Regions from separate parts of the Carboxydothermus pertinax genome, predicted to be linked through region 3. Evidence: riboswitches for the same ligand, from Rfam matches in the RefSeq annotation. Region 3 holds a riboswitch; each other region holds the start of a gene.
The links. A riboswitch is a leader RNA that binds a small molecule or an ion and turns the genes downstream of it on or off. The one in region 3 is predicted to bind cyclic di-GMP.

Region 1 (10,785 bases), on a different contig from region 3:
GGCAGGGGCTCTCCGACTTTTTTGTTCAGCTTTATTATATACCTAAATCCCAAATTTTTGCAAGATATTTTTAGGTAAATGCTTTTTAACTTAATCTAACTTTTTATCTCCTTAAATTCCCACCAGTTGCCTTCCTTCTTTAGAAGCTCAACCATCCTCGGGAAATTTTAATTCCAGGTACTTTAAAAACTGCCAACCTGCCACCACAAAAAGCCTACCGTTAAAGCAAGGTTTTTATTTTCCCCATATTTAACGTTTTACTAAACCTTAAATTTCTCCACGTTAGCCACCAATTCCTGGGCTGAAGCCGCCAGTTCTTCAGTAGCCGCACTGTTTTCTTCAATGGTGGCGGAAACTTCTTCGGTAATGGCCGAAATGTTTTGCAAGGATCTGGCAACCTTTTCACTACCTTCCGATTGTTGCTGGGCAATGGTGCTAATCTCGCGAATCCGCTCGTTTAAAGCCTCAATTTTCCCAAAGATTTCTTTAAAGCTTTCCAAAGCAACTCTGCCAAGGCGATCACCTTCATTGACAGCTTTTAAGGCTACCTGCATACCTGCAGCAATTTCCCGGACCACTCCAGAGATTTCATCGGTAGACTGAGCAGAACGTTCCGCAAGCTTCCTTACTTCTTCCGCAACCACCGCAAAACCGCGACCATGTTCGCCAGCCCTGGCCGCTTCTATGGCAGCGTTTAAGGCCAAAAGATTGGTTTGCTCGGCAATTTCATTAATAATTTCCAACATCCCGTTAATCGCCTGGGCACTTCTTTCTAAATCGGAAACCTTTGCTTTTATTTCTTCTAAACCGTTAAAATTTTCTTTTAAGGCTTTTTCACCTTGAGTAGCCGCAGCGACAGTTTCTTCAGCAAGTTTTAACATTTCTGTAACAGAGGCGGCAGCTTTAGAAGCTTTTTCGGCAAAAGATTCCATTTCCAAAGCTATAGCATTAATTTCGCTTGTCTGGTTCTGACTACCCGTAGCAATTTGCTGGGTGCTGGCCGAAATTTCCTGAGCCGCGGCAGCAACCGATGAGGCAATTTCCCGGATTTTTTGAACTAATACTGCCACTCCAGCGACCGTATCCTGCAGGCTTTTTGCTAAAACGCCGAGCTCATCACCGCGCTCGGTTCCTTCAATCGCTACTGTCAGTACTCCATCCCTAATGAGTTTAAGTTTCTCGACCACATGTCCAATAGGATTACTAATAAAACGGCTTACATACAAGGCTACAACTGCTAATATCACAAGGGTTAAAATTAAGATAAGTAAATCCGCCTTTAAGATAGTTTTTGTATCAGCGCCAACTTCCGCTGCTTCAAAATTTGCTGCCATTTTCCAGCCTGTACGCGGTGAGGTAAAAAAGGCTATGTATTTATCAACGCCATTATATTTATATTTAAAAAATCCAGAATTCTCTTTAAGCATTTTCTGCGCAAAATCATATTTGGCAAAGGATTGTCCCAGCAATTTCGGATCTTTATGAGCTATCACCGTACCCTTTTGGTCAATGGCAAAAAGGTATCCGGTCTTACCCACTTTTATCTCCTTAATGGAATTATTAAAGTGGTCCAAGGAAATATCGGCTGCTACTACGCCTACCGGTTTTCCATTTTTTTCAACCAACCGGGCTACGGTAACCACCGTCTTTCCGGTAAAAGCGTCTTGATACGGCTCGGTCCAAATAGCTTTTCCAGGAGAAGATAGCGCCTGTTGATACCACGGACGCTTTCTGGGATCATATCCCGGCGGTAACTGCTGCTTGGGATAAAGGTAAATTTCACCGCGCACCGTACCTATGTAAATTGACATTATAGCCGGATTATTTTTTAAAGTATTTTCTAGTGTCTTACCAAACCATTGGGCACATCCCGGTATATCGTAGAAATTTTCGGCATTGTCTTCCTGGGCTAAAGTTTCCACAGTCCGCTGGATTCCTTCCAGAAAATGATCAATCGCCACATCGCCAAGTTTTGCCGTATCCATGGCCGTATTTTTTAATTTATTAAACAAGACCCTTTGCGCTTCCCAGTAATTAAATGCTGTCGTCACCAGTAACGGTACGGCTACCATTAAAAGAAGTATGAGAAAAATTTTTACCTTTAAGGAGTTTAAACGCATACTCTTCCCCCCGGTTCTAAATGTTTAACATTTTTAGGCAATTTCAATCATGCCCGGATTATTACATCTTTTTCTCTTCCCGCAAAACCTGCCATTGTTCCTGCACTAAATTTACTAATTTTTTGGGTAACAAATTTTTATTTTGTATTAAATAACTAAACCATTTCGCTGCCTTTTCATAATCTTTTAACCTTCGACTTAATTCCGCAATTAAATAAGCTAAGGTAAAGCTTTCGGTTGAGTTCAATTCGGTGGTAAAAGCTTTTTCATAATAGTTTACAGCATAACGTAAATATTTTTCCTCATTTTCTTGCTCGCCATTTAGGCGATACACACAGGCAAGATTATGGCAAAGACGGCCTAAAGTGCTATCTTTTTCTTTTTTAAATAAGGCACATTTTAAAGCTTGGCCATAGGATTTTACTGCTAAGGTAAAATCCCTCTCCCCCCAAAAGTTATCCGGTAGAAGATTTTTGGCCAGTTCTTTTTTTAATTCCTCCTGTTCATTTTTCCGGACCGCTTTAAATTCTTCGGTAAACGCATAAAAACATTGGGGACAAATATTAACTTTGTAATAAAGCGGGTTTAATCCAGTGTAGCGCATACATAAATCAGCATCCATGCCCGCCGGACGTAACGCCGAAGTCATCACCTTCAAAGTTTTATATTCACTGCCACAAAGCGGACATTGAATGGTTTTGGCATAAAGACCCTGCGTCAATGCTATCACTCCACTTCTTTTACAAATCCTTTTCTCCTGTTAAAAATACTTGATATTCAGTCTCTTTAAATATTTTTTGGAATCTACCAATCTTTACTACAACCCCAGGGTAGACTTTTTTAAGCTTAACCGTACCGTTTTTGCCAACAATAATTTCCATCCCTGTACCAATAGGTGCACCCACTTCATCAAGCGCCACTGCTTTGCCAGCCGTTAGTACTCCTCCTACTACTGAAGTCCCGCTTTCACCAAAAACTACTCCGGAAGCATTAACCACGCACTGATAAAGGGATTTACCGTTTAAAATAAAATCTCCATAAACGTTAAATCTGGCGTTCTGGCCGGAATACACAGTAAGCTTATAGGGAGTAGAAGCAAACATCTTTTCTTCCGTTTGAAAATATTTACCGCCTTCGGTGAGAACATGCCACCAGAGATTTATTTTTTGCTGTAAAATATGCGCCGGTACGGTTTCGGAAATGGTCCGTAACAAAGCACTAACAATTTTCTCAATTGTAGTAACCTTTTCCAATCCTTCGCTCCAAAATGCTTCCATTTCCGGCTTACACTCAACTAATCTCTGGTAAGCCTTTTTAAGTTTTTCCAGCTGTAATCTTAACTCATCTGGTTTTTTATAAAGTAGTTGTAAAATCCTAAATAAAGTAACCGGAGTATCTTTGAGATTTGGTAAAAGCTGAGCGATTAAAAGGATTAATGGGTTTAAATTTTCAACCAGGTCGCTCACGACTGCATTTACTTTTGAAGCTAACATCGGTCTTAGACCGACCGTTATTTCCGAATTGATAATATTTTTCCGGGCGATAAACGACTCACCAGCATAAATTTTGGCCGATTCTACCGAACCGAAAACCTCGACCGACCCTTCAGCTTTAATTAACACATTTTCCCGGACATTGCCGTTAACCTTGATACTACCAATAAACTGGTAGTTACCAGTTTTATAAAAAAGGTCGCCATCTAACTGAAGTAAATTCTGTACATCAAAGCCAGCGTTACCTATACGCACCGGTAAGCCATTTATAGTCGCAATTACTTTATCGTCTTTTATCTCCGCTCCCTTATGCACCTTTAATTTCAGCGGAACATACGCTGGGGCTTTTATTGGCTTACCGAAAATATCAACCCCATTTTTCCCCGGTTTTCCCCTTCTCACTTCCGCTAAGACCTGCCCTTTTGTTACTTGCGGAAGCGATTTAAAATAATATACCCGGTGCCCGAGCTTATCCATGGAGTACTTGACATCATCGCTTTCAAAGTAGGTGATCAACTCATCAGGAACTGGAGGCACTGGCTCAATCCCCCGGGCAACAAGAATAAATTCTCCCGGATGGTCTAAAACAAGAGGTAAATTTTCTTCAATTATACCATAAATTATTCCTTTTGCTTTTAAAAATTCTTTTAACTCTTCCAGCGAAGGAAATGCTCCCTCCTCCGTCTGCGTAAGAGGTGAAAATTTTAAATACGCTTCCAGATTATTGTTGGAAACCTTTACCTCCCAATAACTTCCGGTGCTGGAGTCAGTCACCGCCCCCACCCCTTTTTTAAGAGAAATTAAAAAACCTCCTGCCAGAGGAGGTCTATATCCTTTGGCAGCTGGCTAGCATGGCAGACAACCTGCTTTAGCCCCTTTAGCTTTGCGCCCCCGGCTTTCGCCGGGTTTGCCTTTAACTTTTTCTCCCTTTAAATTTTACTTAAACGTTCCCTGGGTGAAAGAATTTGGTTTATTCTTACGCCAAAATTCTCCCCTACTACCACTATTTCTCCCCGCGCTACAAGAGTACCGTTTACCAAAACTTCTACATCTTCATCCAACAGCCGGTCTAAGTCGATAATTGCCCCCGGCCCTAAGCTTAAAATTTCTTTAATTGGCCGTCGAGTGCGTCCTAGCACTACTTCCACTTTGAGTGGAATATCTAAAATTAATTCTAATTTTTCATCGGAAGGCAAATTAAGGTACTCCTCGTTCCCGTGCTTATCTTTCCCTTCCACCCTTTCTTTTGATTCTTTAACCGACTCACGATACTCAACGGTCGGTTCGGGCTCCATACCCCCATAAAGCTTATCTAACAGCATTTTGGCCACTTCTTTGGCAGTTGCCGGCTCCATAATCTGCATTATTTCGGTATCAATTAAATCCTCAATTTGCATTTTAAAATAGATAACTACTATTTCCTTACCGCCAAAGGGCTCGTAAATATCCCTTTCCCGAGAATTTACCATTTGCGATTTTGGAGGGGAAATGTTAATTTTACGCTTGAAAATCTCCGAAAGGGCGGTGGCACTGCTGGCAATCATTTGGTTCATAGCTTCTCTTGCTGCACTTTGTTCTAGTTCAGTTATTTCCCCGGTCTGGGTACCATCGCCCCCCATCATCAAATTGGCAATTACTCCCACTTCATGCTCTTTAATGATTAAAATATTTTTTCCAGTAAGGCCTTCGGTAAATTCTACTTCAATAACCATGTACGGCTCGAGAAAATTAGCAAAAAACTCCTTTTCGTTACTAACCTCCACTCTTGGACTGGTAATGGTTACTTTACGCCCTACCAGCTGAGACAGGGAAGTAGCCGCTGAGCCCATGGAAATATTTCCTACTTCGCCTAAAGCATCTTTTTCTTCCGCCGTTAAAACCTCGGCACTGCCTTGACTTTCACTTTCCTGGGACTCGCCCACAGTTCCCTTAAGTAGCGCATCAATCTCTTCTTGGCTTAAAAATTGGTTATCCATCGGCTTCATCCCTTTCTGTAATCCTGGTAATCTGGCAGCAAAGCTTATCGTCCAAACGGCCAGGCTGAACTTTAAATAACGCTTGGTCCTCAATCAAAAGCTCTAATTCTTCATCCAACCTTTTATTTAAAACAATAATATCTCCTGGCTCAACCTTTAAAAAATCCCGCACTCTAAGATCCGTTTCGCCTAAAACAGCAGTAATCATAAGCTCGCTTTGAGCTAAAAAGTTTTCCATATGCCGGGCAAAGGCTTCCCGGTCCGCATCAGCTGCATGCGAAAACCAGTAACTGGCAGATAACTTCGCTAAAAGTGGGTCAAGAACTTCAAAGGGCAGGCACAAGTTTATAAGCCCTTTGTTGTTTAAGATTTCCGTGGTAAAGGTTATTATTGCTACTATTTCGTTAGGAGATAAAACCTGGTGAAGCCGCGGGTTGTTTTCCATCGATTCAATCTCTGGCTCTACCTGGATAATGTCCATCCAAGACTGGGTCAAATTTTCCAATAAACGATAGTTTAATTTTTTCACCACTGCTAGTTCGATATCCGTAAGTTCCCGTATCTCTGGCGGCATATCGCCGCTGCCACCAAATAAAAGGCTGATAATGGGAAAAATAAATTGTAGATTGGTTTCCATCACCATACTTCCCTTTAAAGGATGCAGGCGAAAAGTTGTAATTAAAGTCGGGGTCGGCACTGAAACCAAAAAATCTTCATACGTGGCCTGGTCTACCGAGGCAACCTTAACCGATATGTTTGTGCGAAGATACCCGGTAAGAAAGTTAGATATAAGCCGGGCATAGTTATCATGGATTAGGTGTAAAGTCCGCAGGTTTTCCTTGGAAAATTTATTGGGTCTTCGAAAATCGTACTTTCGGTACCGCACCTCTTCCTTTTTTTCTTGGGTAATTTTTTCAATATTCCCGGAAGCCAGGGCCGCAATTAAAGAATCTATCTCCTCCTGGGACAAAACTTCTTTGCTCTCATTTAGCTCAGGCAACTGAATCCCGCCTTTCGCCTTATCTCTTTAAAGTTTTTTCAAAAGCTTGCAGAATTCGATCTTGCTGAAAAGGCTTTACAATAAAATCCATCGCCCCGGCTTGAATTGCCTCCATAACTAAGGCTTGCTGCCCCATAGCGCTACACATGATGATTTTGGCGTTAGGATCAATTTTTTTAATTTCGCGGACAGCCTGGATACCATCCATTTCAGGCATGGTAATGTCCATGGTTACGACATCAGGCTTAAGCTGCTTGTACATTTCCACAGCCTGAGCACCATTTTCAGCCTCACCCACAATCTCATAACCGTTTTTTACCAGGATATTTTTAATCATCATCCGCATAAAAGCCGCATCATCCACAATTAACACTTTTGCCGACATTCCTTTCCCTCCTGATTTTTAAGTTAAATCCCTAAAGCTGAAAAAATTTTTTGCAATGAACCTGGTTTGGGTACATAGAAAAAATGACCCTTGATTTTTTCACCCTTTTCAATTAAATTGGTATCTATTACCAAAACCTGTTCATCAAAAACTCCCGAGGCTATAAGCCCGGTGGTAAGGGTTGCGGCCAGCATATCATAGCTAAAAAGCGGTACTTCCGATATAAAATTTAACCCGGTTAAACTGCCAATAGCCTGCGCAAAAGAACCGGCTAAGATGTTGCAAATTTCTTTTAAGGCAGAAGCGGAAAATTCATCCAGCTCATAACCGCTGGCTTCAACACCGGTTAAAAGTTTTAAGAGCTTGTTGGTACTTTCCTGATTAAAAATAAAAAGAATGTCCCCCGGGGCATCTCCCTTGATGCCAAGGAAAATACAGGAAACCAGCTCTTCAGGACTGCCAATACGCTGGATAATTTCATCAAAACTAATAACCACGGCCTCCGGCACATCCATGTCAATCCTGCGCGCCAGAAACTCCGCTAAGGCTGTAGCCGCATTTGCTATGCCAATATTGCCTATTTCTTTTAGGGCATCCAGTTTTAAATTATCCTTTTCATTAGCCATCAACCTCCTCCTTTCTTACAATATTTTCCTGTAGTAACACGGTTCCATCCGCATTAACCTGTATTTTTCAGGATTAAAAATTACTTCACTCCCCCCAATAAAAAGGATCCCCTTTGCTACCAAGCTATCGGAAAATTTGCGGTATAAATTGTCCTGAGCTTCCCTGGTAAAATAAATGATAACGTTACGACAAAGAATCACGTTATAATCATGATCAAAGCTGTCCTTTAAAAGATTTTGCTGCTTAAAATTTACTTTGCGCCGTAGATTTAATTTCACCTGATACTGGTCACCTATTTTATCAAAATATTTAATGCGCCAGGGCTCAGGCACATTTTTTAAAGCATCCTGGCCAAATTTTCCTTCCCTGGCAGCTTTTAAGATGTTTTCGTCCAAATCGGTAGCATCCAGTTTATAGTTTTTCAAGCCTAATTCTTCTAAAAAGATTGCCACAGAATACGGCTCGGCTCCCGTAGAACAGCCAGCGCTCCAAATTTTTATCGAAGTTTTCCCACGCAATTCCGGTAAGTATTTTTCGTACAATTTAAAAAAAATTTTGGGATCTCGAAAAAATTCAGTAACATTTATGGTAAGAGTATCAATAAATTTTTCAAACATTTTGGCATCTTTGTCCATAGCCACAAGAAGATTGTTAAAATCCCCAAGGCCAGATTTTTCTAAAAAAAGGGTGAGCCGCCTCTGCACCTGGTTTTCCTTATACTGGTTCAAATCCAAACCATATCTTTTATATACCTGGAGTTTAAATTCCGCGAAATTCATTAAATCACCTTTATTATATTTCCAATTATTTTTACAGTAACATTTCCGGTAGAGGTATCTAATATCATCGTCCGGCCCTTATTTCCACCCACTTCTTCTGCTACAAGTTTAAGGCCAAGTCGGTTAATTACCTTTTTACACATAGCAATGTTGCGCTCACCAATGTTCATAATCGTTTGCGCCCCGGGACCAGAAAACATCTGAGCGCCACCTACCATTTTTACCTCTAAAGAGCTTTTTTTAGTTCCATGCTTTTCCATTTCCCTTACCACCAAAGGAATCCCGGTATCCGCAAATTTCTCCGGTTTTATTTGCCCGCTAAACTGCGAACTGTCCGGAAGCATTACATGTAAAAGTGCCCCCAATTTTAAGCGCGGATCAAAAAAGCTTACACCAACACACGACCCCAAACCATAGGTTACTATTTTAACCGGACTGCTGCCGAGCTTGTAATCGGCAATTCCTACTTGTAGTTCCATGGTACTTTTCATTCTTTACCTAACTTATCTCACTTTGCCAAGTTCATTAACCGCTTTGCTCAGCAGCTCATCCTGTACTTTAAGCCCCCGAACGTTGCTTTGTAGATACCGCAAGCTCTCTAAAAGCGCAGGATATTCTCGATTGGGGTCAACGTTGCTTTGTTCTAAAAAGCCCTGTAAAACCAAAGCATTTCCCGGACGTAAGTTGTTTGCGGCTGTTACAAAAAAATTATGACCTTCTTTTTCTAATAAAGCAGGGTTTATAGGTTCGGCAATCCTAAGACGGCCAAAATAACGGGTACGCTCCTTATTATAAATTCGTCCGTCTTTTTCTACATAAAGCTCTTCCGCATCGATTTTTATAGGCCCTTTTTCTCCTAAAAGCAAACTTCCGTCAGGCAAGCATAGATAACCATTTTTGTTTACCTGGAAGTCCCCGGCCCGAGTATATCTCAAACCTCCCCGCGTTTCCACCACAAAAAAACCGTTACCGAAAAGGGCAAAATCTAAGTTCCGACCTGTTGAGACAAACTTCCCAGAAGAAAAGTCCAAATAATTTAAATCGGGATTAACACCGTACTCAAGGCTACCAATAGCGCTACCCGCATAATTAATAACCTTTTCCTCAAAACCAGAATTCACCACTTCATCGGCCCGATACCCGACGGTATTGATGTTGGCGATATTATTGGCAATCGTGTCCAACTGTTTAATGCCCGCTTTCAGGCCGGTAGCAGAAATATAAATTCCCCTAAGCATTAAACGCCAACCCCTTCATTTAATAATTTCCGCAGCTTTTCTAACGCTTTGGAAGCAATTTGGGAAACCCGGGACACGGAGATATCCAGTATGGCAGCGATTTCTTTTAAAGATAATTCTTCAACATAAAATAACTGTAAAATCAGTTGTTCCCTTTCGTTTAACCGTTTAATCGCTTCCCGCAGTTCCTCAAATTCAACTTTTTGTAAATACATATTTTCCGGCGAATATTTTTCATCATCCGCAAGCAGGGAAAAACGGTCAAGAGAACTCTCCGGATCAACCATCTCATCTAAAGATAGGTGATTTTTTAAAGCCATCAAGGTTTTTATTTTTAAAACATCGCTGACGCTTATTCCAAGCTGCTCTGCTATTTTTTCGGCCGGCACCTCTTCACCAATGTTTGTATTCATCAGCATTTCTTCGCTGGTTGTTACTTTTTTTATCTTATCCCACACCGAGCGCGGCAAAAAGTTCTGTTTTCGCAATTCATCGATAATCGCTGCCCGAATCTTTAAGGAAGCATACGATTCAAACTTTACACCGCGGCTCTGGTCAAAGGTTTCTACCGCTTCGATTAAGCCAATAATACCGTAACCTTCAATGTCTTCTCTGTAGAGGTGGGCAGGAAGTTTTAAACTCATTGCCGCCGCCACTTTCCGGACTAACGGTAAATAATACTCCACCAATTCATTTCTCTGTTGCAATGATTTATGCTGGAAGTATTCGGTCCATAAAACGGCCACATCCAAGCTCTCACTTCCCATCGGCCATAGTTCTTCTACTTTTCTGCATTTCTTGAAATACATAAGCAAAGAGGGTATCTTGTTCCTGCCGGGTAATATTTTTGAACTCAATCCCATAATGATAAATACCGCTCGGTATCTTTTCTACGCGTTTAATCTCCCCATCTAATAAAAATTCAATAATTTTCCCTTTTAATTCAACGTAAAACTGTAACTTAAGTAAAGAATTAACCGGCAAAAGTTCAGAAGTTGCTATTTTCATTCCGCCACTACTTAAGTCTACAGACTTTGCTTTTTTCCAATTTAACTCCCCATTGTTATTCAAGAGCGCATAACAAACATCCAGGACTTTTTTATGGCGAACAAAACGGCGCAGTTGAATCCTGTGAATGCTCTCCGGCGTTGGTAGCAACAATTCATA
Region 2 (10,785 bases), on a different contig from region 3:
AAAAAGAAAAATAACTAAAGGGGGAGTTAGCTTGGCCTTAGTTACTGTTTCTGAACTTTTAACAAAAGCCCAAAAAGAAGGGTACGCTGTTGGAGCTTTTAACTGCAACAACATGGAAATTGTGCAGGCAATTGTTGCGGCCGCAGAAGCGGAAAACAGCCCGGTGATTATTCAAGCCAGTCAGGGAGCAATAAAATATGCCGGGATTGATTTTATTGCCGCTTTAAGCCACCAGGCGGCCAAAAATGCCAAAGTGCCGGTGGCGTTGCATTTAGATCACGGTACCAGCTTAGAACAGGTGATGGCCTGTATCCGTCACGGATTTACTTCAGTGATGATTGACGGCTCTAAATATCCCTTTGCTGAAAATGTAGCGATAACCAAAAAAGTAGTGGAGCTGGCTCATGCTATTGGGGTTTCGGTAGAAGCGGAGCTTGGAAAAATTGGTGGAACTGAAGATGATATTTCGGTAGATGAAAGGGATGCTTTTTTTACCGATCCAAAAGAAGCTCAAGAGTTTGTTGCCCGGACGGGGGTTGATTCTTTAGCGGTGGCGATTGGAACGGCTCACGGTCGTTACAAGGGAGTGCCAAAGCTTGATTTTGAAAGATTGGCGAAAATCCGGGAGCTTGTACATATCCCCTTAGTACTTCACGGTTCTTCCGGTGTCCCCGATGAGGATATCAAAAAAGCCATTTCCCTGGGAGTTGCCAAGGTAAATATCGATACCAACATTCGGGAAGCGTTTGTCGGGAAAATGCGGGAAGTCTTAGAGAAAAATCCCGATGAGATTGACCCGCGGAAAATCTTAGGCCCCGCTAAAGAAGCGGCTATTGAAGTTATCCGCCAGAAAATCAGGGTCTTTGGTTCTTCTAATAAAGCCTAAGAGGTGTTGGTATGGAAATTTTTTTGGATACTGCTAATATTGAGGAAATAAAAAAAGGAGCAAGCCTTGGGATAATCACCGGAGTTACTACCAATCCTTCCCTGATTGCTAAAGAAGGCCGGGATTTAAAGGAAGTAGTAGCGGAAATAGCAGGGCTTGTCAATGGGCCAATTTCAGCGGAAGTAATAAGTTTGGAATATGAAGGAATGGTGCAGGAAGCCCTTGAGCTTTCTAAACTTCATCCCAATATTACCATTAAAATTCCTATGACCTGGGATGGTATCCGGGCTGTAACAACTCTCTCCCAAAAAGGAATAAAAACTAATGTAACTTTGGTTTTTTCGGCCAATCAAGCCCTTCTGGCAGCGCGAGCGGGAGCTACTTTTGTCAGTCCCTTTGTGGGAAGACTTGATGATACCGGACATGACGGCATTTATCTAATAGAAGAAATCAAAACTATTTATGAAAATTATAACTTTAAAACTAAAATCATAGCGGCAAGCATCCGGCATCCGCTTCATGTAACCCGGGCGGCCAAGGTTGGGGCGGATATTGCAACGGTACCTTTTAAAGTTTTAACGCAAATGTTTGCCCACCCTCAAACTAAAGAAGGTATTGAAAAGTTTTTGGCAGACTGGCAGGCTATGAAAAAATAACCAAACGGGCGGAAACTTTCCGCCCACCATTCCCTCGTTTTTTCTCGCCTTTTTCTTTTCCCGGAAAAGCTTATTTAAAGGTAAAAAATAGAGGTTAATAATGCTTTTGTCTTTAGGTTAGCGGGCATTAGTAAATTTTGGAACTATAAAAGGAGGAACGGTTCTTTTGCTTACCAAGGAACAGCTGGAACAAAAGACCATAAAAGAACTTTATGCTCTTGCCCGGGAGTTAGAACTTCCTGGCTACTACAAATTAAAAAAGCAGGAGTTAGTGTTTGAGTTAGCAAAAGTTTTTGCGCAAAAAGCTCGGGAACAGGAACAAAAGGAAAGTTTAATTACGGCCTCTGGAGTATTAGAAGTCTTACCCGATGGCTATGGCTTTTTAAGACCGTTTAAGTTTTTGCCAAGCCAGGATGATATTTATGTGTCTCCATCCCAGATTAGAAAATTCGATTTGCGAACGGGCGACCAGGTGTTTGGCGTCATAAGGCCCCCCAAGGAAAACGAACGGTATTTTGCGTTATTACGGGTGGAGAAGGTAAATGGTAAAGACCCGGAAACTTCTCCCGAAAGACTGCATTTTGATGCATTAACTCCCCTTTATCCTCAGGATCGGCTGTATTTAGAGACGGCACCGGACGAGGTATCGGCCCGGCTTATCGATTTAATTGCTCCTATTGGCAAAGGACAGCGGGGATTAATAGTAGCCCCACCAAAAGCCGGGAAAACGATTTTACTAAAACAAATTGCCAATAGTCTTACCAAAAACTATCCCGACCTTTACCTTATTGTGCTTTTAATTGATGAACGACCGGAAGAGGTTACGGATATTGAACGCTCGGTGAAAGGGGAGGTGGTGAGCTCTACCTTTGATGAGCATCCGGAAAACCACGTTAAAGTGGCGGAGATGGTGTTAGAGCGGGCTAAGAGGCTTGTGGAGCATAAGTATGATGTGGTAATCTTATTAGATAGTATAACGCGATTAGCTCGGGCCTATAACCTGGTTATACCGCCCAGCGGCCGGACATTATCGGGAGGGGTAGATCCGGCAGCGTTATACAAACCAAAATGGTTCTTTGGGGCTGCTCGCAATATTGAAGAGGGGGGAAGTCTAACGATCCTTGCTACGGCTTTGGTGGAGACCGGTAGCCGGATGGATGATGTAATTTTTGAGGAATTTAAAGGCACCGGTAACATGGAGCTAATTTTAGATCGTAAACTTGCCGAACGGCGAATTTTCCCCGCAGTAGATGTGCAAAGATCCGGTACCAGAAAAGAAGAGCTTTTATTTACCCCGGAAGAACTGGATTTTGCCTGGAAGCTTAGAAATGAACTATCCAGCTTGACTCCCCAGGATGCGGCGGAACATTTAATAAACCTTATCAAAAAAACCAAGAGCAATGAGGAGTTAATAGCTCGCTACTTGAGGAAGAACCGGACATGAGAATTGTAGTGGCTAAAAAAAACGGCGAGTTTTTTGATTATCCCCTTTATCCTGCTGGTCGTACGGGTAGTTTCTTTACTCCTATAGAAAAGAAAGAGTTAATTAAACTTCCTCCGGGAGCAACATTAGTTTTAATACCAGGAAGTAGATCTCTGGGGTTTGACCGAGAGGGGAGGCTAAAAAAAACTAATTATTTGGCGGTAGCAGCTCTCCTTCCCCAGGGGTACACCAGGTTATATCTTCCAGCGTATGTCAGGACAAAAGAGGAAGTGCTGCCTTTATTTGGCTATACGGCGGTGGTAGCGCTAAAAGGAGAGCTCTTTGTGGCCGCTGCAAAAACCGATGACGACTTTCGCTGGTCCCCGGAAAATTATGATTTACCGGAGTTAAAGGAGAAAATTAATGAGGCCAAAAAGCTTTTTCCGGAAAACCGTTTAGTTCGCCATCTGGAAAACTGTGCTGTAAACTACCGCTGCTTTACCGCCCAGAATCTTTTCTACGGTCGCTGGGAAGGCGGGATTCCGGTATCGCCGGCGTGTAATGCACGCTGTTTAGGGTGTATTAGCTTACAGCCTGCGGATCGCTGCCCCTCCCCTCAGGAGCGGATTTGCTTTGTGCCGAATGTTCAGGAAGTTTTTGAGCTTTTGGCCTATCACCTGTCCAGGGCTAAGGAGGAGGGGATTATAAGCTTTGGCCAGGGGTGTGAAGGGGAGCCTTCGCTTCAAGCCGGGGTAATTTCTGAGGCTATTTTAAAAGTACGGCGAGAATTAAAAGGAGGAACCATTAATATTAACACCAATGGAGGAAATTTTAACGGTTTAAAGGAAATAATTGATGCCGGGGTGGACAGCCTCAGAATAAGTATCATAAGTGCCCGGGAGGAAGTTTATGAGAGGTATTATCAACCGGTAAATTACCGCTTGAACGAGGTTAAAAAAACAATTAAGTACGCAAAAGAAAAAGGGAAATTTGTAGCCTTGAATTACCTGGTTTTTCCCGGGCTTTCCGATACCGAGGTGGAATATGAGGCCTTAGCCAATTTTATTAGGGAATGCGGACCGGACATGGTACAGTTTAGAAATTTAAACATCGACCCGGATTATTTGGGAGCAAGAATAGCTTTTCCCCCCAATCCTTTTGGCCTTTACAATTTATTTTTGCAGCTTAAAAGGGACTTTCCAGAACTTATCCTGGGGAATTACTCCCGTCCCGTAAATAGGGGAGAAAACACTACCTAAAAAATTTTGCCCCATTGCCAAAAACTTTGCGGAATGGGGCTTTTTAATTTTACAACAAATGTCTTAATACTACCAGCGAGGTGATACCAAGGACAATACTTAAAATTGCATTTTTACCTATCAATAAAGAAGCAACGGTAATTAAGCTGGCACCGATATAAGGATTGGTTAAACTCACATCCAATTTTCCCTGAGGGGCAAAGATACCCGGAAAAATTAAAGTTGCCAGAATGGCTACCGGGATATACCTTAAAGCCCTTTGGATAACCGTGGGGAGGTTTTTATTGGTAAAAAGTACGAGAAAACTTACTCTTGTTAAATAAGTTACCATTGCCATTAGTAAAATCAGAAGTATGTACTCTGTTTTCATGGGGCAGTACTCCTTTTTTCTGTTAATAATTCTAGAATGGTTCCTAATATCGTGGCAGTTACTGTAGCTAAAATAATGTACCATTTGCCGGGGATTAAAAGGTAGCCGGCTATTGCCAGGATTCCGGCAATTAAGAATACTATTAAAATTTGCCACGACTTAATTTGTCCGATAACAATACTTAAAAAAGTAGCGGGCATAGCAAAATCCAGGCCCCAGGACAAAGGGTCTTTAATTAAAGTCCCCAGTAAGGCGCCGGCAAGAGAACTAATTAGCCAGAAAAAATAAATACCGGCTTCGGAACCTAACATAAAATAGGGGTTACCTTTATAACTACCTTCCTGTTGGTAGTGCCCGATGGTAGTTCCGTAAACTTCGTCAGTTAAACCGAAAGCAAGCAGGTAAAGCCATTTGGTATTCAATTTATTTAAAAAGGGCGCTAAAGACAGGCCCATGAGCAGATGTCTTAAATTAATCAGTAAAGTTGAAAGGACGATAAAACCAATACCGACCCCTTCTTTAATCATGCCAACGGCCATAAATTGAGCGGAACCGGCAAAAACCAAAAGAGACATCAGGAGGGTTTCTCCAAGGGATAGTTTTGCTTGCGTTGCCATTATCCCATAGGCTAACCCAAAAGGTATTAACCCTAACATAAAAGGGGTTGTTTTCTTTAGGCCATGAAAAAATTCCTTTAAATCCATAGAATCTCCCTCCCCACTATTTCGGTTAAAATCAAAGACAGTTTTCAGCCGTTTAAAAAAATTTAAAAGAATATTCATTATTGTCAATTAATTCAATATCGATATGAGTGCTTAGTAAGAATTTTGACATAATTTCTTTTGTTTGGCAAGTTAATAAAGTGATGAAATTTAGCAACCGGTAACGAGGGTTTTTCCGTAATATTTCTTGACAGGTACAAGTAGCAAAAAGTAAAATTTTAAAAAATAATGATTATTGATTATGTAGCAATAGATGCTAATTCCTGGAATAAAGAGGCAAATAAAGCTAAGTTTAAAAACAAGTGGCTTAAGTGCAGTAATTTTAAAAAATAAACTTGCTAAATAATAGGGGGGATAGGTGTAATGGGAAATCATTTAAATTACCTTCAGCGTTACAATGAAGGCTTAGATTTTTTAAATTTAACTGTAGATGATTTACTGCTTATGGCTGAATTTAAGGAAGTCTTCACCAGGGAAGCCGAAAAATTTGTAAACAAGTTTTATGAATATTTAGGCAAATTTCCTTATCTTCAAGAATTAATTAGAAAACACAGTACTGTTGAAAGGCTAGCAAAAACCCAGATGGAATATTTTATTTCTTTAACTTCTGACAGTATTGATGAAAATTATATTAGAAATAGATTGGCAATTGGGAAAAAACACATGGAAATTGCTCTTTATCCTAATTGGTACCTGGGGGCTTACCGCTTATATTATGAAGTGGTTGGAGAATTAGTGGCGCAAAAATATTCCCCGGGTACAGAGTTGTATTTTAAAGCGGTGAATGCTTTTTACAAAAGAATTAATTTTGATATGCAGTTAGCGATTGAAAATTATATTGCGGAACAACTTAAATACTTGGCAGAAATCCAAGAGCAAGTGGCGGAGGCCGCAGGGTTTATTTCTTCAATTGCTACGAAAACTAATATTTTAGCTTTAAATGCGTCCATTGAAGCAGGAAGAGCTGGTGAACACGGTCGGGCTTTTGGGGTAGTGGCCCAGGAAGTGCGAAAACTTGCTCAAGAATCGGCCAAAGTGGCCAGGGAAATAACTGAAATGATTAAAAATAATATGGAAGAAATTGAGAAAATTCGTCGACAAAATAGCGGGATGGTGTGAGATGATTACTTTTAACCGCTTTGATTTTATGAAAAATATGTCCAAAGCTTTGGATTTAAGCATGGAGGGACTGCAGGATCACCACCGGAAAGTAGCTTATATTGCTTATCGTTTGGGAGAAAAACTTAAATTAACTAAAAGTCAAAAACGAGACTTAATATACCTTGGATTGATTCATGATGTAGGTATTTTAAAATGGGATGCCCATGATGAAAAAATTCGCCAAATTGCTGAAAATGAGTTTGAGCATTGTCGCCGGGGAGAGTTGTTTTTAAAAAATACTTATTTTGATCATTATGCTAAGTATATTTTTAGCCATCACGACCATTATATCGGTCAAAATCCTTCCGGGCTTTCTGGTGAGGAGATACCTATTTTATGCCGGATTTTGTTCTTAGCTGATAGGATTGCCATAAATTTTAATCCAGAAGGCTGTATATTAAAACAAGCTAAAAACTGGAAAAATATGGTTAGAAATGAAAAAATCTTTGACCCGCACGTCTTAGGGGCATTTAATGAACTGGCGGAAGCGGAAGAATTTTGGTTAACCTTAGGAGACAGCGACATTTTAAATCAGAGATTAGAGGAAATTGGGGATGAAGAAGCAATAATTGAACCTCAAGAGATGATTGCCCTTGCTGAGTTATTTGCTAAACTGGTAGACCATAAATCGCGCTTTACTTTTCATCATTCACAGATGGTAGGGAGAATTGCCAGCTATATAGGGAAAGTGTTAAATTTACCCAAGATGGAGATTATTTTTTTAGAGATAGCTGGGCTTTTACATGATATAGGGAAAATGGCTGTTCCGGAAAACATTTTAGAAAAGCATAGTGCCCTGACGGAAGAAGAATTTCTGTTTATTAAAAGGCATACTTTTTATACTTATTATCTTTTAAACAAAGTTTTTCCTACCCAAATTGTTAGAGCGGCGGCTTTTCATCATGAAAAACTTGATGGTTCGGGATATCCTTTTAAGAAAAAAGCGGAAGAGTTAGGTTTTGAAGAAAGGTTGATGGCGGTTATCGATATTTTTGTTGCTCTCTCGGAAGAACGTCCTTACCGAAAAGGGCTTAGCTACCAAGAGATTAAAAATGTTATGGAAAATCTGGTGGAAAAAAATAAAATAGACAAAGATATGGTTAAAATTGTTCTGGATAATTATACTGAATTACAAGACATTAGAAGAAAGCTAGAGGGTGCACAGTTTTTTTAAGCCGAAGGCTCCAGACTTGAAGCCGAAGGCTCCAGACTTGAAGCCGAAGGCTCCAGACTTGAAAGGGAGAAATAATGTATTGACCCGTTTAGCTAAGAGTTTTATAATAAAATAGAGTCTAATAGCGTTCCTGATAAAGGCAAACCCGGCGAAAGCCGGGGACGCAAAGCTATAGGGGCTAAGGTAGGTTTCCTGCTATGCCAGCCAGCTGCCAAAGGTGTGAATTTGCTCTGAAACCCTCCGCCTTTTGGCAGGAGGGTTTATATGTTATTACCGCACAGTCAAGGAAGCGGTAATAGGTTAAAGTTTCTTTCGATGATATGAATTTACGGGCGGGGGATAAATGTGAACAAAAGATTTTTTTGAAAAAATAAAGCTGCTCCCATAAAAGAAGGCTCTGCAAGTTTGCGGGGCCTTTATTTTACGGTGAATGTCGGTATGGGTAGAAAAATGTCGAACTAATCATACTTTTCAATATATGTAAAATACCTTATTATGTAAAAAAAGCAGTAATAATGGAGGAAAAACATGCTATTTGTGGATATCTCAGCTTTTGCCTTTGCGGTTAATCGTACTTTTGGTTTATTTGAAAAACACGAAAGGCTATATAAGATGAGGCGAACATTAATTGCTCTGCAACTTGGTAAAAGGCTAAATTTAAAAGAAAATGAGCTAAAAAAGATATTCCTTCAATCAATGCTTGCCAATGAAGATAAACAATTTTGGCAGAGTCAAAATAAAATCTATCCTTCGCAATTAATTGAAATAATGTTTCTGGCAAGTAATGTTGCCGGTTTTTTACGAGGTCGAAATGTCTGTATATTTACCAAAGAAAAAATAAAAGACTTTTTTCTTCACCAATATTTAAAAGTCTTTACCAAAACTCCAGCGGTGTTGGCATTATTTACCCTAATGGAAGAAGAAGCCTTCTGGTTTAATTTAGAAGAAGAGTTTTTATTTTTGGATATTTTAAGGTTAACAATGGGTTGGAATGAATTTTCAGGCTTAGCTGAAGAGGAAATGAAAAAAGTTTTTCTTTTATTGGCTAAACTTATTGATAATAAAGACATTTCCACCCGAAGACATTCGGAAAGAGTGGCTAAAATAGCGGTTAAAATAAGTAAAGAACTAAAACTTCCTTTCGAAAAAATAAAAATGATTGAGATTGCCGGCCTTTTACATGATATAGGAAAAATCGCTATTCCCACAAAAATTTTAAATAAACCTTCAAAATTAAGCGAAAAGGAATTTTTGTTAATAAAATCCCATCCCTTTTATACCTATAAACTTTTTGAAACCGTTGGCGGGCTTAATGAAGCCGCTAAATGGGCAGGGTATCACCATGAGAGACTTGACGGAAGTGGATATCCGTTTAAAATTAAAGGGGAAGGTTTGGAATTAGAGACACGCATTATTCAGGTAGCAGATATTTTAGCCGCGCTAACCGAAGATAGGAGTTACCGAAAATGTATGGAAAAAGAACAGGTAGTGAATATTATAAGTCTCGAAGTTAAGAATAAGAAAATAGATCCTGATATAGCAAAAATAGCCTTAAAATTACTGAGTGCTAAAGAAATTTTATAACTTAATAAAGAAAGGGGGGAGCGGTTTTGGTGAACCGCTTGCGATATGAATGCTAACCGTACTGCTGAATTAAGCATCCGCTTAACCGAATTTGAAGTGCCGCCTGTTCAAGATTTTCTGGTGATAGGAAAGCGGGCGCCCATTGGTATCGAGGCTTTTACCAAAATGGTGGAATTTATTTCACCAAACCAGTATAAGGCTATTCGTCTAAATCATGAAAAATTTGAGGGGATTATTATAAGAAAAAACTTTATTAATTTAATGGATGAGGAATTATTGGTATCAGCTATATTAATTGAAGTGGATGCTATTTCTGATGAGAGTTCAATTTTCAAAGGAAGTTTAAATATAGTGCTTAATATTAAAAAGGAGATAGAAATATGATTAAACGGGTAAGAGAAGTAATGACCTCGCGCCCCATTACCATTGAGCCGTATAAAAGCTTATTAGAAGTAAAGGAGCTTATGCGTGTAAAAAGAATTGGCGGGCTACCGGTGGTAGAAAAGGATAAATTAATTGGAATAATTACTTCAAAAGATTTAATTTTTTATCCGGAAAACCGGTTGGTAATTGATGCGATGACCGAAGAGCCCGTGGTAATTGAAGAAAAGGCGTATTTATTTGAAGCTTATCAAAAAATGCTTGAGTATAATATAGAAAGACTTCCGGTGATAGATGAATCTGGCTTGCTTACAGGGATCATAACAAGAAAAGTAATTGAACGGTATATTGGTTCTTACATAGATTCTATGACTGGGTTACCTAAAAAAGAATATGCATTATACAAGTGCCTTAAATTATTAGAGCAAGGAAATATTTGTACGGTCTTATTTATTGACTTAAATAATTTTGGGGAGTTAAATAAGCGTTACGGGCATGTAATTGGTGACCAAATTTTATTAAGAATAGCGGGAATATTAAAACAATTAGGAGAGGAAATTATTGCTGCTAGATACGGTGGAGATGAATTTATTTTAATACTGCCTTGGGATGAAATAAAAGCGAATATTTATGTTAAAAAGTTATATAATCTTCTTGAAAATGCCAAATGGCCCAATGATTTGAAAGTCCAGTGTGCTGTTGGAATTAAAGAGATAAGACTTGCAGAAAAAGTAGACTTAATCGAAGAAGTTTTTGCTTGCATAAACGAAGCAAGCTTAAAATGTATAGATGAGAAAAAGACAGTTAAAAGTCAAAATTAAACTCCGGTAGGTATGATATTTGTTGACATGATTAACATCCTTTGCTAAAGTAAGATAAAGGAATTTTAAAAAAGCACCTCTTCCAGAACAGGGGAGGTTTTCTTTTTGAGAAAATAAGAATCAGGAGGAGATTTTATGACAAGACGCCTTTTTACCTCGGAGTCTGTTACTGAAGGACACCCGGATAAAATTGCTGACCAGATTTCCGACGCGGTGCTAGATGCGATTATTGCCCAGGATCCACAGGCTCGCGTTGCCTGTGAAACGGCAGTAACCACTGGCCTGGTACTGGTTATCGGCGAAATTACTACCAACTGCTATGTGGATATACCTAAAGTTGTGCGGGAA
Region 3 (10,785 bases):
GACAAGTTGCAGTTTTGCTAAATCCACCTGGGTTTGGGCAAGCTTAATTCCGGTCTTCGCCTGCTTCTCAAGATTCTGGTCTTTGCCTGCCACTTGTTCGTATTTTAACCGGGCTAATTCCAAATTAGCCCTGGCAGCTTCTAACTGGTTTTTTAGTAAGGAATCATCAAGGGTAGCTAATGTCTGTCCCTTTTTTACTTCATCCCCTTCTTTAACATAAACATCATTAACTTTTCCGGGTATTTCTGCTTTAACTTCATACTGGTCGGCTTCGGCGATGCCGTCAAAGGAAGGAGGAGTGTTTTTGCTGCTGGAAAAGGCGCAGCCTCCTAAAACTATACTCATGAGGAATAGCAGAAGTAATAAATGCTTTTTGGCCATGCTTTACCTCCTTTTTCTTTTTAATAAATGTAGTATTAAACAAAAGCGGTTAAAAATCCTTTTTCAAATTAAAATTGTGGTAAAATATTTTAAGATTTGAAAAGAGGAGATGGGTAAAATGAAGACCGGATGTCGCTATTGTAAAACTACGGCTAATTTTAAGGGAAATTTTAACGCCATGCCCCCAAACTGTCCTACTAAAATTTACAGTGAAATAACCAAAAATAAACAACCTTATCTTGAGGATGAAATTACTGCTAAAATTATGCAGGTAGCGGACCAAACCCCTTTTGATGAAAAGGGAAAACTTAGAAGCCGTGTCGAAGAACTTGTCTTTTTTGCCAAAGAAATGGGGTATAAAAAAATTGGCATTGCCTTTTGTGTAACCTTAATCAATGAAGCCCAGAAGCTTGCTGCAATTTTAGAAAAAGAAGGGCTTACTCCCATCCTTGCCTGCTGCCGCCTTGGAGCAATTGACTACTCTGAAATTCGCCTTCCCAAGAAAAATCCTGAAAAATTTGTCTCCATCTGTAATCCTATTGCCCAGGCCCGCCTGTTTAATGAAGTAAAGACCGATTTAAATGTGATTTTAGGCTTATGCCTCGGTCATGATATCCTTTTTACCCGGGAAAGCCAGGCCCCAACCACTACTTTAATTGTGAAAGACCGGGTTTATGGGCATAATCCAATAAAAACTCTGGCAAAAATAATAGAAGGATAATTATTTTGGGAAAATCGTTCCTGTAGCCAGTAAAAGGGATTGATTTAAAGAGAAAGGCTGTTTTTAAGAAAAAAGCAAAGTGTTATAATTAACATATGTTCAAAACTACCAGGAAAAGAGGGGGAACATGGGCGAAGATTTAGCTTCTATTAAACCTAAAATACCAAAAGGAGAAAACAAAGTAAAAAACGTTTTAGCCATTATGAGTGGTAAGGGAGGGGTTGGCAAATCCTCGGTTACCTCCCTGCTGGCGGTGGCTTTTGCCCGAAAAGGCTTTAAGGTGGGAATTTTAGATGGCGATATTACGGGACCAAGCATTCCTAAAATGTTCGGCCTAAAGCCGGGTCAATTTGGTTCTGATGGTGAAAAGATTATTCCGCCAGAAACCGGGCTAGGAATTAAAATCATGTCGATCAACTTACTTTTAAAATCCGAAGAGGAAGCGGTAATCTGGAGAGGACCGTTACTTTCCGGGGCAATTAAACAATTCTGGGAAGACGTTTTATGGGGTGAACTGGATTACCTTTTGGTGGATTTGCCTCCGGGTACAGGCGATGTTCCCTTAACGGTACTGCAAACTTTACCTTTAAAAGGGGTTGTTATTGTCTCATCGCCTCAGGATTTAGCAGTGATGGTGGTTAAAAAGGCCATGAAACTCGCCAAAAATCTTGACGTGCCAATTCTTGGTCTCATTGAGAATATGGCCTATTTAAAATGCCCCCATTGCGGTGAACTCCTTTATCCCTTTAAAAAGCCTCAGGGAGAGGAAATATGCCGCGAAACCGGAATAAGGTTACTTGGTACTTTGCCGATTGTTCCCGAATATGCGGAATATGCTGACCGGGGTTTAATTGAAAAGCTCGAATCCCCTGAATTTTTAGAAATAGTAAATAAGCTCTAAAATTTTTCTTGTCGACTACCTCCCGGCTTTGCTATAATCAAAAAAAGTGCCGGGGGTGCAAATGGTGATTTACCCCGCTCCAATTTATCTTTACTGCAAATTTTTGCCAAAAGAAACTGCCATGGCTGGTAAAAATACTGGTCTGGCAGTTTCTGTGTTTTTCCGGGAAAAGCAATTTAGCCAAAATCCTTTGGAGAGTTTATTAGCATTACATCAAAAAGGGCTTCTCTTTAAAGCACTACCGGAGTTATCTCACCTGGTAGGCTTACCCCAGAATCCCGAACGCCATCGCCTTTGTGCTTGGGGGCATACTTTAAGGGTTTTGGAGGAGCTTCCCGAGAAGGATTTAGAATTAATCATGGCCGCTCTTTTGCACGATGTGGGGAAGGGTCTACCGGGGGTGCGAACGTACAAAAACGGCTATCCCAACGATTTTGGCCATGCCGAGCGGGGAGCTCTAATGGCCCGGGGTATTTTAAAACGCTTCAATTTTCCCCGGCAAACTATTGACCGAACCGCCTGGCTTATTTATTACCACATGTCCGTACCCTATGAAGTAGAAAAAGTAGAATTTTGGCTTAAGCAGCTTGGGAAAACATTACCCCCGGGTGAACTTTACCGGCGGGTACGAAAGTTAATTACTTTAAAAGAAGCGGATAAACGCTCGGATAACATCGGTGCCGAAGGTAAAATCCAGGCATTGAAAAAGGTAAGGGAGGAAGTAGAGAAATTTTACCTTAAAAGTAAATAAAGATTTTGCTACAAGCGGTAAAAAGGGTGGTATAATGAAGTTAGAAACTTTAAGTCGGGTGAGAAGAGCGATGAACCGGGTTTATGAAATAATTACCGATACTTCTTTGGATTACAAAGATAAGCGGCACTTACTGGCGGCGGAAGCGGAAAACTTCCTTCCTTACGTAAAGATTAGTGAAAAAGCTCAGAACTATTTTGCCGAAGGAATTCTATGTGACCTGTTTGAAGGTCATGCACCTTATCGGCCGCGTTATATTCTGCCGGATTACCAAAAATTTATGGAAAAGGGAAGCGAGTACTTAAATTTAAAACCCCCGCAGGATTTATTTGAAGCGGTTAATGCCCTTTTAATTATCTATCGCTACGTACCCTCCATAACGAGCTATCCCGTATATCTGGGACAGGTAGATGAACTGTTAGAACCGTTTGTTTTGGCTGCTGGTGAGGAACTTTCCGAGAAACTCTTAAAAATGTTTTTGGTGCAAATAGACCGGGTGTTACCCGATGGTTTTGTCCACATGAACATTGGGCCCAAAGATACCCGTACTGGACGGTTACTTTTAAAGCTTGAGCGGGAGCTAAAACAGGCGGTACCCAACATTTCCCTAAAATATAATGAAGAAACTCCCGATAGTTTTGCCGTAGAGGCGGTTAAAACAGCCTTGGAAATTGGAAAACCGTATTTTGTCAATGACCGGGAATTAAAAGAAGACCTTGACCCTGCTTACGGAGTTGCTAGCTGCTATAATACTTTATTAATTGGTGGAGGCAGCTTTACTTTAGTTCGGTTAAATTTAAAAGAAGCTGCCAAAAAAGCGAGAGATTTTCAAGACTTTATCCAGAATGTTTTACCTGATGCAGTGTTGGCGCAGGCCGAGGTTATCAATGCCCGGGCTAAATTTATCGTAGAAGAGGCGAAGTTTTTTGAAACTTCCTTTTTAGCTAAAGAAGGTTTAATTTCCCTTGACCGCTTTACCTCCATGGCCGGATATTTTGGACTTTACGAATGTCTTGAACACTTAACGGGACTAAAACTTGGTCAGGATAAAGAAGCCCTTTACTATGCCGAACAAGTGTTAAAAACCGCCAAAGATACTTTAAAAAGGGTCCCGGGAGCTTACTGCAACGGTACCGGCGGCAGGATAGGATTTCATGCCCAGTCGGGAATTGACAGCGACATCGATGTGACGCCCGGGGTGCGGATAAAATACGGCGAGGAGCCGGACATCTTTACCCAGATTAAAACCGAGGGAAGGCTCCATAAATACTTTGATACAGGCATTAGTGATATTTACATCTTTGACCGGACCGCCCGGGAAAATCCGGAAGGGGTTTTAAAAATAATCAAGGGGGCTTTAGAAGAAGGAATCAGGGTATTTTCCTTCAACACTTCCGATTCGGAATTTATCCGGATTACCGGTTACCTTGTAAAAAGAACCGATGTTTTAAAATACGAAAAAGGCGAGGTTTTACGGGAAGATACGGTAAAGCTTGGAGCAGCAAGCATTAAAAACAACAATACCGAAGCCAGAAAGGTAAGGATAATCGGTGAGAGGAATAGTCAATAAAATTATTGAGGTAAGCTTTATCGACGGTCCCGGAAGCCGGATGGCAATCTTTCTGCAGGGTTGTAATCTTGACTGCCTGTACTGTCACAACCCGGAAACCAAAAAATACTGCCAGAATTGTGGTAGATGTGTTGAACAGTGCCCGGCCGGAGCCTTAACAAACCTTGACGGCAGGGTAACCTGGGATAAGGCGATTTGCCATGGGTGTGACCGTTGCCTTGAGGTGTGTCCCCATTCGTCCTCTCCAAAAACTACCCTCTGGGAGGTGGAGGATTTAGTAGCTTATATTTTGGAAAATGAAGTTTTTTTAGATGGGGTAACCTTTTCCGGCGGGGAATGCACCCTGCAGGCGGATTTTATCCTGGAAGTTAGCCATAAACTTAAAGAAAAAAGTAATCTAACGGTTTTTGTCGATACTAATTGCTTTTTGGAGGAAGAGAAATTTCTAACCTTATGTCAAAATATCGATGGAATTATGGCCGATTTAAAAGCTTTTGATCCGGTTTTGCACCGTAAGCTGACCGGTGTAGCCAACGAATTAATTTTTCAAAATTTAAATACGGCGTCGCAGCTTGGAGTACTGTATGAGGTTCGAACGGTATTGGTGCCCGGTTTAAACGACCATCCGCAGGAAGTGAAAAACATTGCCCGGTTTATTCGTGAACTCAATTCGTATACATTGTTAAAACTGATACCTTTCCGTAACTATGGTGTAAAATCTTATTTAAAAGAGGCACCGAACTTGCCTGAAGAAAAATTTTTTGAGCTATTTGAGGTTGCAACGGAAATTCTTGGTTCCCGGGTTTACGGGAAGTATAGTATTTAAAGTTTGTATTTAAATTCTTTTGCCAAAAGTATTGTAATTTTAACTTTATGTTTTATAATAGAGTAAAAAAGATAAGATTTTACCGATAAAGGCAAACCCGGCGAAAGCCGGCGACGCAAAGCTACAGGGGCTAAGGCCGTAAGGCTATGCCAGCCAGCTGCCGAAGGTGTTAAGGGGATTATTAACCCTCCGCCTTCTGGCAGGAGGGTTTAAAATTTTAAAGGAGGCATTTTAATGAAGAAAAATACAATTTTGGTTCTAACAGCATTATTACTGAGTTTTGCTTTTCCTGCTTTTGCGCAAAGATTGGTTTTGCCTGTTAATACTGAAAAAACTGTAAGTGGTAGTTCATATCAAGAATTGGTAAAAACCATAAAAGAAACAAATAGCCCAAAGAGAGAAAATATAGATAAAAGTTTGAGGACGACGAATGAAGATAACAACCAAAGTCTGGCAAAGGAAAATAACGATAAGAATATAATAACTGAAAACAAAGGACAAAACTCAGCAAATGAAGAAAGCAATGTAAATAAATTGGATGAAACTAATTATCAAAGTGAAGTAAACGATAATGAAAATCAGGAGGTGGTCAATGAAGAGGACGACCAGAGTGTAATAGATAGTAATCAAAATCAAATAAAAGAAAATGAACAACAGGAAGGAATAGATGAAGATAATTATCAAAACATGGTTAATAGCACTGAAAATCAAAATGAAGAAGATTAAAAATGTTTTTAAAATTTTAAAGGAGGTATTTTAATGAAGAAGATAGCGGTTTTAGTTTTAACGGTATTTTTACTTGGGATTACTTTACCTGCGTTGGCCGATACTGCTACCACCGTGCCAGCTAATACCACTCCGGGGGTAAGTGATACTGTTTATGCCAACCAAACTCCAACTGTAAGTGGCACGACCTATACCACCCCATCGGTAACCGATCAAACTTATCAACCTGTACCGGCTCCAGCAGACAACCAGTTGCCTTTTGATTTAAACCTTTTAAACAGCCTGTCTTATAATCAGCTAAAACAGTTAAAGGAAGAAATTGAAAATCTTTTGGAGCAAAAAGAGGAAGAACTTCAGGAATTTAAAGGGATTGTAACTTCGTTTGACGGACAAACTCTTGCCGTTAAGGGAGAAAACGAGGAAAAAACTTTTGTAATTACTTCGGATACGGACATGGAAGTAAAAGGAGAGTTGGGTGCTGGTTATAAAGCAGAAGTAAAATACGATCCGGCAAACAACGAAGCTGTAAAAGTTGAAGCAAAACCTGTAATACTGGAATATACCGGTACGGTAATTTCTTTTGATGGTAACAATCTCACCGTTGCTCGTGGGAATGGTGAACAAAAAACCTTTAGTATTACGGAAAACACTAAAATTGAAGGATTAGGCAAGCTTGAAGGAGAAAAAACAATCAAACCGGGTTATAAAGTAGGTGTTAAATACACCTTAGCGGGAAATGCCGTCGAAGTTAAAGTAATACCGGCAAAAGTTGAAAAGGAAAAGGAAAAAGAAAAGGAAAGAAAAAGAGAAACTAAAAAAGAAAAAGAACAAAAAGCAAAGAAAGAAGTAAAGACAAAATTTTCTAAAAATAAAACAAAAGGTAAAAAATAATACCTGTTTAAGTTAAATAATAGATTTGAATGTAGGGCTGGCTTTTGCCAGCCTTTAAATGTTTTAAACATATTTTTAGGTAATAGCAACTTGAGAAAAGCTTTCCGCATCTTCTGCTTAAGGTGTAACAAAAACAAAAGAGCAGTAACCAGTAAAAAGCTGGTTACTGCTTTTTCATATACAAAGGCTTAAGTACAACTTATTGCGAAGATTGCATGTTTCGAAAAAACCTCATCAATAGCTAAAATATACAAAAGAAAAATATTATGCTATAATTTTAAAAAATCTAATTATAGCTTGAGAAAAAGCTGTGTCTGTTTTTTAAAAGAACTACGGTTAATCTGAAAAGGGGAGGTGAGTGAGACTGAAAGAGAAAAAAAGGATTTTAATTGTTGAGGATAGCAAATTTCAAGCAAAAACTACCGCTAATATTCTCGAAAAATACGGGTACCTTACGGATATTGCTCTTTCCGGTAAAGAGGCTTTAGAGAAGGTTTGTAGCAAGCAAATACCGGATCTTATTTTAATGGATATTGAGCTGGGAGAAGAAATGGATGGGGTTCAAACTGCTAAAAAAATTCAGCAAATTAGAGATATACCCATTATCTTTCTTTCCGCTCATAGCGAAAGTGCAGTAGTTGAAAAAATTCGCTTTATTACCGCCTACGGTTATGTGTTAAAAAATGCTGGAGAACATATATTGGTAAAGAGTATTGAAATGGCTTTAGAACTTCATGATGCAAATACTAATGCCAGACTTTATTTAGAAATTATCGAAAATTCGCTAAATGAAGTTTATATATTTGATCCTCATACCTTTAAATTTATTTTAGTAAATCGTGGGGCCAGGGAAAACCTGGGTTATACTGCTGAAGAATTAAAAAACATGACACCTCTTGACCTCAAGCCAGAATTTGATTTGCAAAGTTTCAGGGCTTTGCTTGAACCCTTGCTTAGTGGGAAGCAGGAACAAATTGTTTTTTATACTGTACACCGGCGGAAGGACAGTTCGTTGTATCCCGTAGAAGTTTACCTGCAGCTTTTTGACTACAGGGTAAAAAAATTGTGCCTGGCGCTAATTATTGATTTGACCGAAAGGAATGAGCTGGAAGAAGAAAACCGGCGAAAAGACCAAAAGTTACGGTTGATGTTAGAGGCCTTGCCCAATCCTACGTACCTTATTAACCGGGAAAGACGGATTCTGGCCCTCAACCAGGCGGCAAAAGCACTGGGAGCAGTAGTTGGCGATTATTGCTGGCGCAGTATTCACCACTTAAAAATGATATCTCCTGTCGCCCGGGAGGTCTTTGAAACCACCGGGAAGCCGTTACCAGATACCAAGTGTTATTTTTGCCGGGCGGATGAGGCCTTGAACCAAAGGCAAAAAGAAAACTGCGAAGTTAAGGTAGAAAATAGTGTTTGGGATACCTGGTGGGTACCGGTAGACGAAAATACTTACATCCACTATGTGATTGATGTAACAAAATACAAAAAATGGAAGAAGAAATAAGAGAGCAAAAGGAATTTTTAGGGCTTATTCTTGACAGTATGCCGGCTGGAGTTATGGTCATTGATGCTAAAACTCATCGGATTGAAAACGTAAACCTAGAAGCTGTTGCGATGATTGGAGAGTCTCCGGATGAGGTTATTGGCAAAAGTTGTTTTGAGATATTTCCCGAAATTAAGGGATTGTGTCCGGTTACAGCGGTAGGTCAAGAAGTGGATTGTGCGGAGCGGATTTTACATAGAGTGGATGGCTCTCGGTTACCAGTACTTAAAATCGTTAAACGACTAAAAACTAAAAGCGGCGAAAAGTTGATTGAGACTTTTATCGACCTTACAGAGCGTAAAAAACTGGAAGAACAGCTTTACCGTTTATCCGTTACCGATTATCTAACCCAAGCATATAACCGCCGGTATTTTACCGAAGTGTTAGAAAGGGAAATAGAGCGGACCAAAAGGACCAATAGGCCCTTTTCGTTAATTATGTTAGATATCGACCATTTTAAGAATGTAAATGACCGTTTTGGCCATGCGGCAGGCGATTTGGTTTTAAAAAGCCTGGTAAATTTAATAAAAAACAGGATTCGGCAAACCGACTGCTTAGCCCGCTGGGGCGGTGAAGAGTTTGTGATTCTCCTACCGGATACTCACGTGCAAGAGGCCGCCGGCTTAGCGGAAGAGTTGCGGGAGCAGCTAAGTTTAATGGAGATTCCGGTGGTAAGCCGGGTGACTGCCAGTTTTGGGGTAACCGGTTATTGCTCCGGGGATACGCTTGATACATTATTAATGCGCGCTGACCAAATGCTTTATGCAGCCAAAGCTTCAGGGCGAAATTGTGTTCGTTTTTCCGAGAAATGTCCGGAAAATTAAACTTTGCTAGCTGGTGCATAACTTTTGTTTAAAAAATTTTCCTGTTATCATTAATAATGATAGCAGGAATTATTATTGTTTTGCCGAATAATTCAAAATATCAATAAATTATCAGGGGTGACACGCGATGATATGGAAAGAATCTTACCGAATTGGGGTCGAAAAAGTTGATGCTCAGCATCAAGAACTTTTTCACCGGGTAGATGAATTTTTACGGGCAATAAAAGGACCAGGGGACTGGGAAGATAAAGTAGAGCAAGTTAAAAAAACCTTAAAGTTTATGCAAGGGTATGTAGTTGAGCATTTTGCGGATGAAGAAGCGTATCAGCAGGAGATTAATTATCCGGATTTTGCGAAACATTATTTAATCCATGAAGAATTTAAAGCGGAAGTAGCTAAATATGCGGAAAAATTTGCAGCCAGTGGCTTTAATGAAGAGATAGTCCAGGAGTTTGGCGGAAAATTAATGGCCTGGCTTATTTATCATGTGGTCATGGAAGACCAGAAAATTGGTGCATATGTACGCAGTCAAGGAGGGGGCAATTAATGAAAGCAGAATTTGTTAATCCCTTTTTAATGGCAACTCAAGATGTTTTTGACCGCATGTTAGGATTAAGAATTGAAAAGGGGAAAATAGAATTAAAAGAAGATCTAATTGCAGGAAAAGATGCAAATGTGTTAATCAGTATTGTTGGATCACTTTTGGGGGCGGTTGTTTACAGTTTCCCCAAAACAACGGCTTTAGAAATAGTGAGAATAATGTCGGGGATGGAAATTGATGCCCTTGATATTTTTGTAACTTCCGCTTTGGGTGAAGTGGGTAATATAATTAGCGGTAATGCGGTTAGTTATTTGGAAAAAGCTGATTATTGGTGCAATATTGCGCCTCCCCAGATAATCTTAGGGGAAAATAAATCGGTTTCGGTTGCCGCTCCTAAATCTTTATTGGTACCAATTAAGACAAAAGCAGGAGATTTTGAAATTAGCATTGCTTTAAAAGAAAATCCCAATGCTTAAAGGTAGTTTTGGGCTATTAACTGCTTTATCGAAGTTAATACTGCAGTTCAGGGTATAGCTGCCCCGGCTGAAGAACAAAGTACTATCAATGAAGAAATAGCGGCTTCAGCCGGAGGGGGCCGGCGGTGGCTGAAGGTTTGAAAAATATTGCTTTTAAGTTAAAATAAAATTACGAAGGGTTTATTAAAAGTGGAAAGGAGGGAAAAAATGCCGGTAATCCAAATTGATGCAGGGCCTATGTCCAAAGAAAAAAAGGCAGAGCTCATCAAAAATCTTACTGATGCGGCAAGTTCTACTCTTAATATTCCAGCTCAAGCTTTTATTGTAATAATTCGGGAAAATTCCTTAGATAATGTAGGAAGCGGGGGCAAACCTCTTTCGGAAACAATAAATAAGTAAAGAAATATTTAAATATTTAAAAGAAGCATTAGATGAAAGGCTAAAAGGCCTTTTTTATGGTGGAAGCGACTGGGATGAAACCGAAGTTAAAAAAGGAGCCAGTGTGGTGGCTCCTTTTTTTGGTGCGCCCGGCAAGCGATTTTTTCAAAATCTAACGCAAAATATTTTTCAAAAAACAGGAAAATGTAAAATAATGTTGAATGTTTTAATAAAAGAATAATAATAATTC

Region 1: linked by a shared signal. The riboswitch ahead of cpu_RS05645 (FapA family protein) and the one ahead of cpu_RS00090 (hypothetical protein) in region 3 are both predicted to bind cyclic di-GMP.
Region 2: linked by a shared signal. The riboswitch ahead of cpu_RS06950 (HD-GYP domain-containing protein) and the one ahead of cpu_RS00090 (hypothetical protein) in region 3 are both predicted to bind cyclic di-GMP.

What each region holds. Positions count from the first base shown of each region.
Region 1 covers NZ_BDJK01000015.1:63,846-74,630, reverse strand. The annotation lists gene cpu_RS05655 (methyl-accepting chemotaxis protein) at 261-2,120, opposite strand; gene cpu_RS05650 (DUF2225 domain-containing protein) at 2,182-2,841, opposite strand; gene cpu_RS05645 (FapA family protein) at 2,861-4,387, opposite strand; cyclic di-GMP riboswitch class I at 4,448-4,535, opposite strand; gene fliY (flagellar motor switch phosphatase FliY) at 4,543-5,589, opposite strand; gene fliM (flagellar motor switch protein FliM) at 5,582-6,589, opposite strand; gene cpu_RS05630 (response regulator) at 6,609-6,974, opposite strand; gene cpu_RS05625 (chemotaxis protein CheC) at 6,998-7,600, opposite strand; gene cpu_RS05620 (CheR family methyltransferase) at 7,616-8,380, opposite strand; gene cpu_RS05615 (chemotaxis protein CheD) at 8,380-8,859, opposite strand; gene cpu_RS05610 (flagellar hook-basal body protein) at 8,884-9,618, opposite strand; gene cpu_RS05605 (sigma-70 family RNA polymerase sigma factor) at 9,618-10,385, opposite strand; gene cpu_RS05600 (flagellar brake protein) at 10,375-10,785, opposite strand, start outside.
Region 2 covers NZ_BDJK01000020.1:52,535-63,319, reverse strand. The annotation lists gene cpu_RS07000 (hypothetical protein) at 1-14, shown strand, start outside; gene cpu_RS06995 (class II fructose-1,6-bisphosphate aldolase) at 32-886, shown strand; gene fsa (fructose-6-phosphate aldolase) at 898-1,542, shown strand; gene rho (transcription termination factor Rho) at 1,709-2,986, shown strand; gene cpu_RS06980 (radical SAM family protein) at 2,983-4,224, shown strand; gene cpu_RS06975 (AzlD domain-containing protein) at 4,274-4,594, opposite strand; gene cpu_RS06970 (AzlC family ABC transporter permease) at 4,591-5,298, opposite strand; gene cpu_RS14185 (globin-coupled sensor protein) at 5,680-6,435, shown strand; gene cpu_RS06955 (HD-GYP domain-containing protein) at 6,437-7,651, shown strand; cyclic di-GMP riboswitch class I at 7,780-7,867, shown strand; gene cpu_RS06950 (HD-GYP domain-containing protein) at 8,180-9,235, shown strand; gene cpu_RS06945 (hypothetical protein) at 9,281-9,619, shown strand; gene cpu_RS06940 (GGDEF domain-containing protein) at 9,616-10,437, shown strand; gene metK (methionine adenosyltransferase) at 10,573-10,785, shown strand, end outside.
Region 3 covers NZ_BDJK01000001.1:11,544-22,328, reverse strand. The annotation lists gene cpu_RS00120 (efflux RND transporter periplasmic adaptor subunit) at 1-381, opposite strand, end outside; gene cpu_RS00115 (DUF1847 domain-containing protein) at 500-1,102, shown strand; gene cpu_RS00110 (Mrp/NBP35 family ATP-binding protein) at 1,230-2,003, shown strand; gene cpu_RS00105 (HD domain-containing protein) at 2,065-2,754, shown strand; gene cpu_RS00100 (YjjI family glycine radical enzyme) at 2,789-4,324, shown strand; gene cpu_RS00095 (YjjW family glycine radical enzyme activase) at 4,305-5,150, shown strand; cyclic di-GMP riboswitch class I at 5,231-5,315, shown strand; gene cpu_RS00090 (hypothetical protein) at 5,385-5,876, shown strand; gene cpu_RS00085 (DUF5666 domain-containing protein) at 5,910-6,767, shown strand; gene cpu_RS00080 (response regulator) at 7,126-8,277, shown strand; gene cpu_RS00075 (sensor domain-containing diguanylate cyclase) at 8,262-9,140, shown strand; gene cpu_RS00070 (bacteriohemerythrin) at 9,268-9,687, shown strand; gene cpu_RS00065 (chemotaxis protein CheX) at 9,687-10,157, shown strand; gene dmpI (4-oxalocrotonate tautomerase DmpI) at 10,347-10,556, shown strand.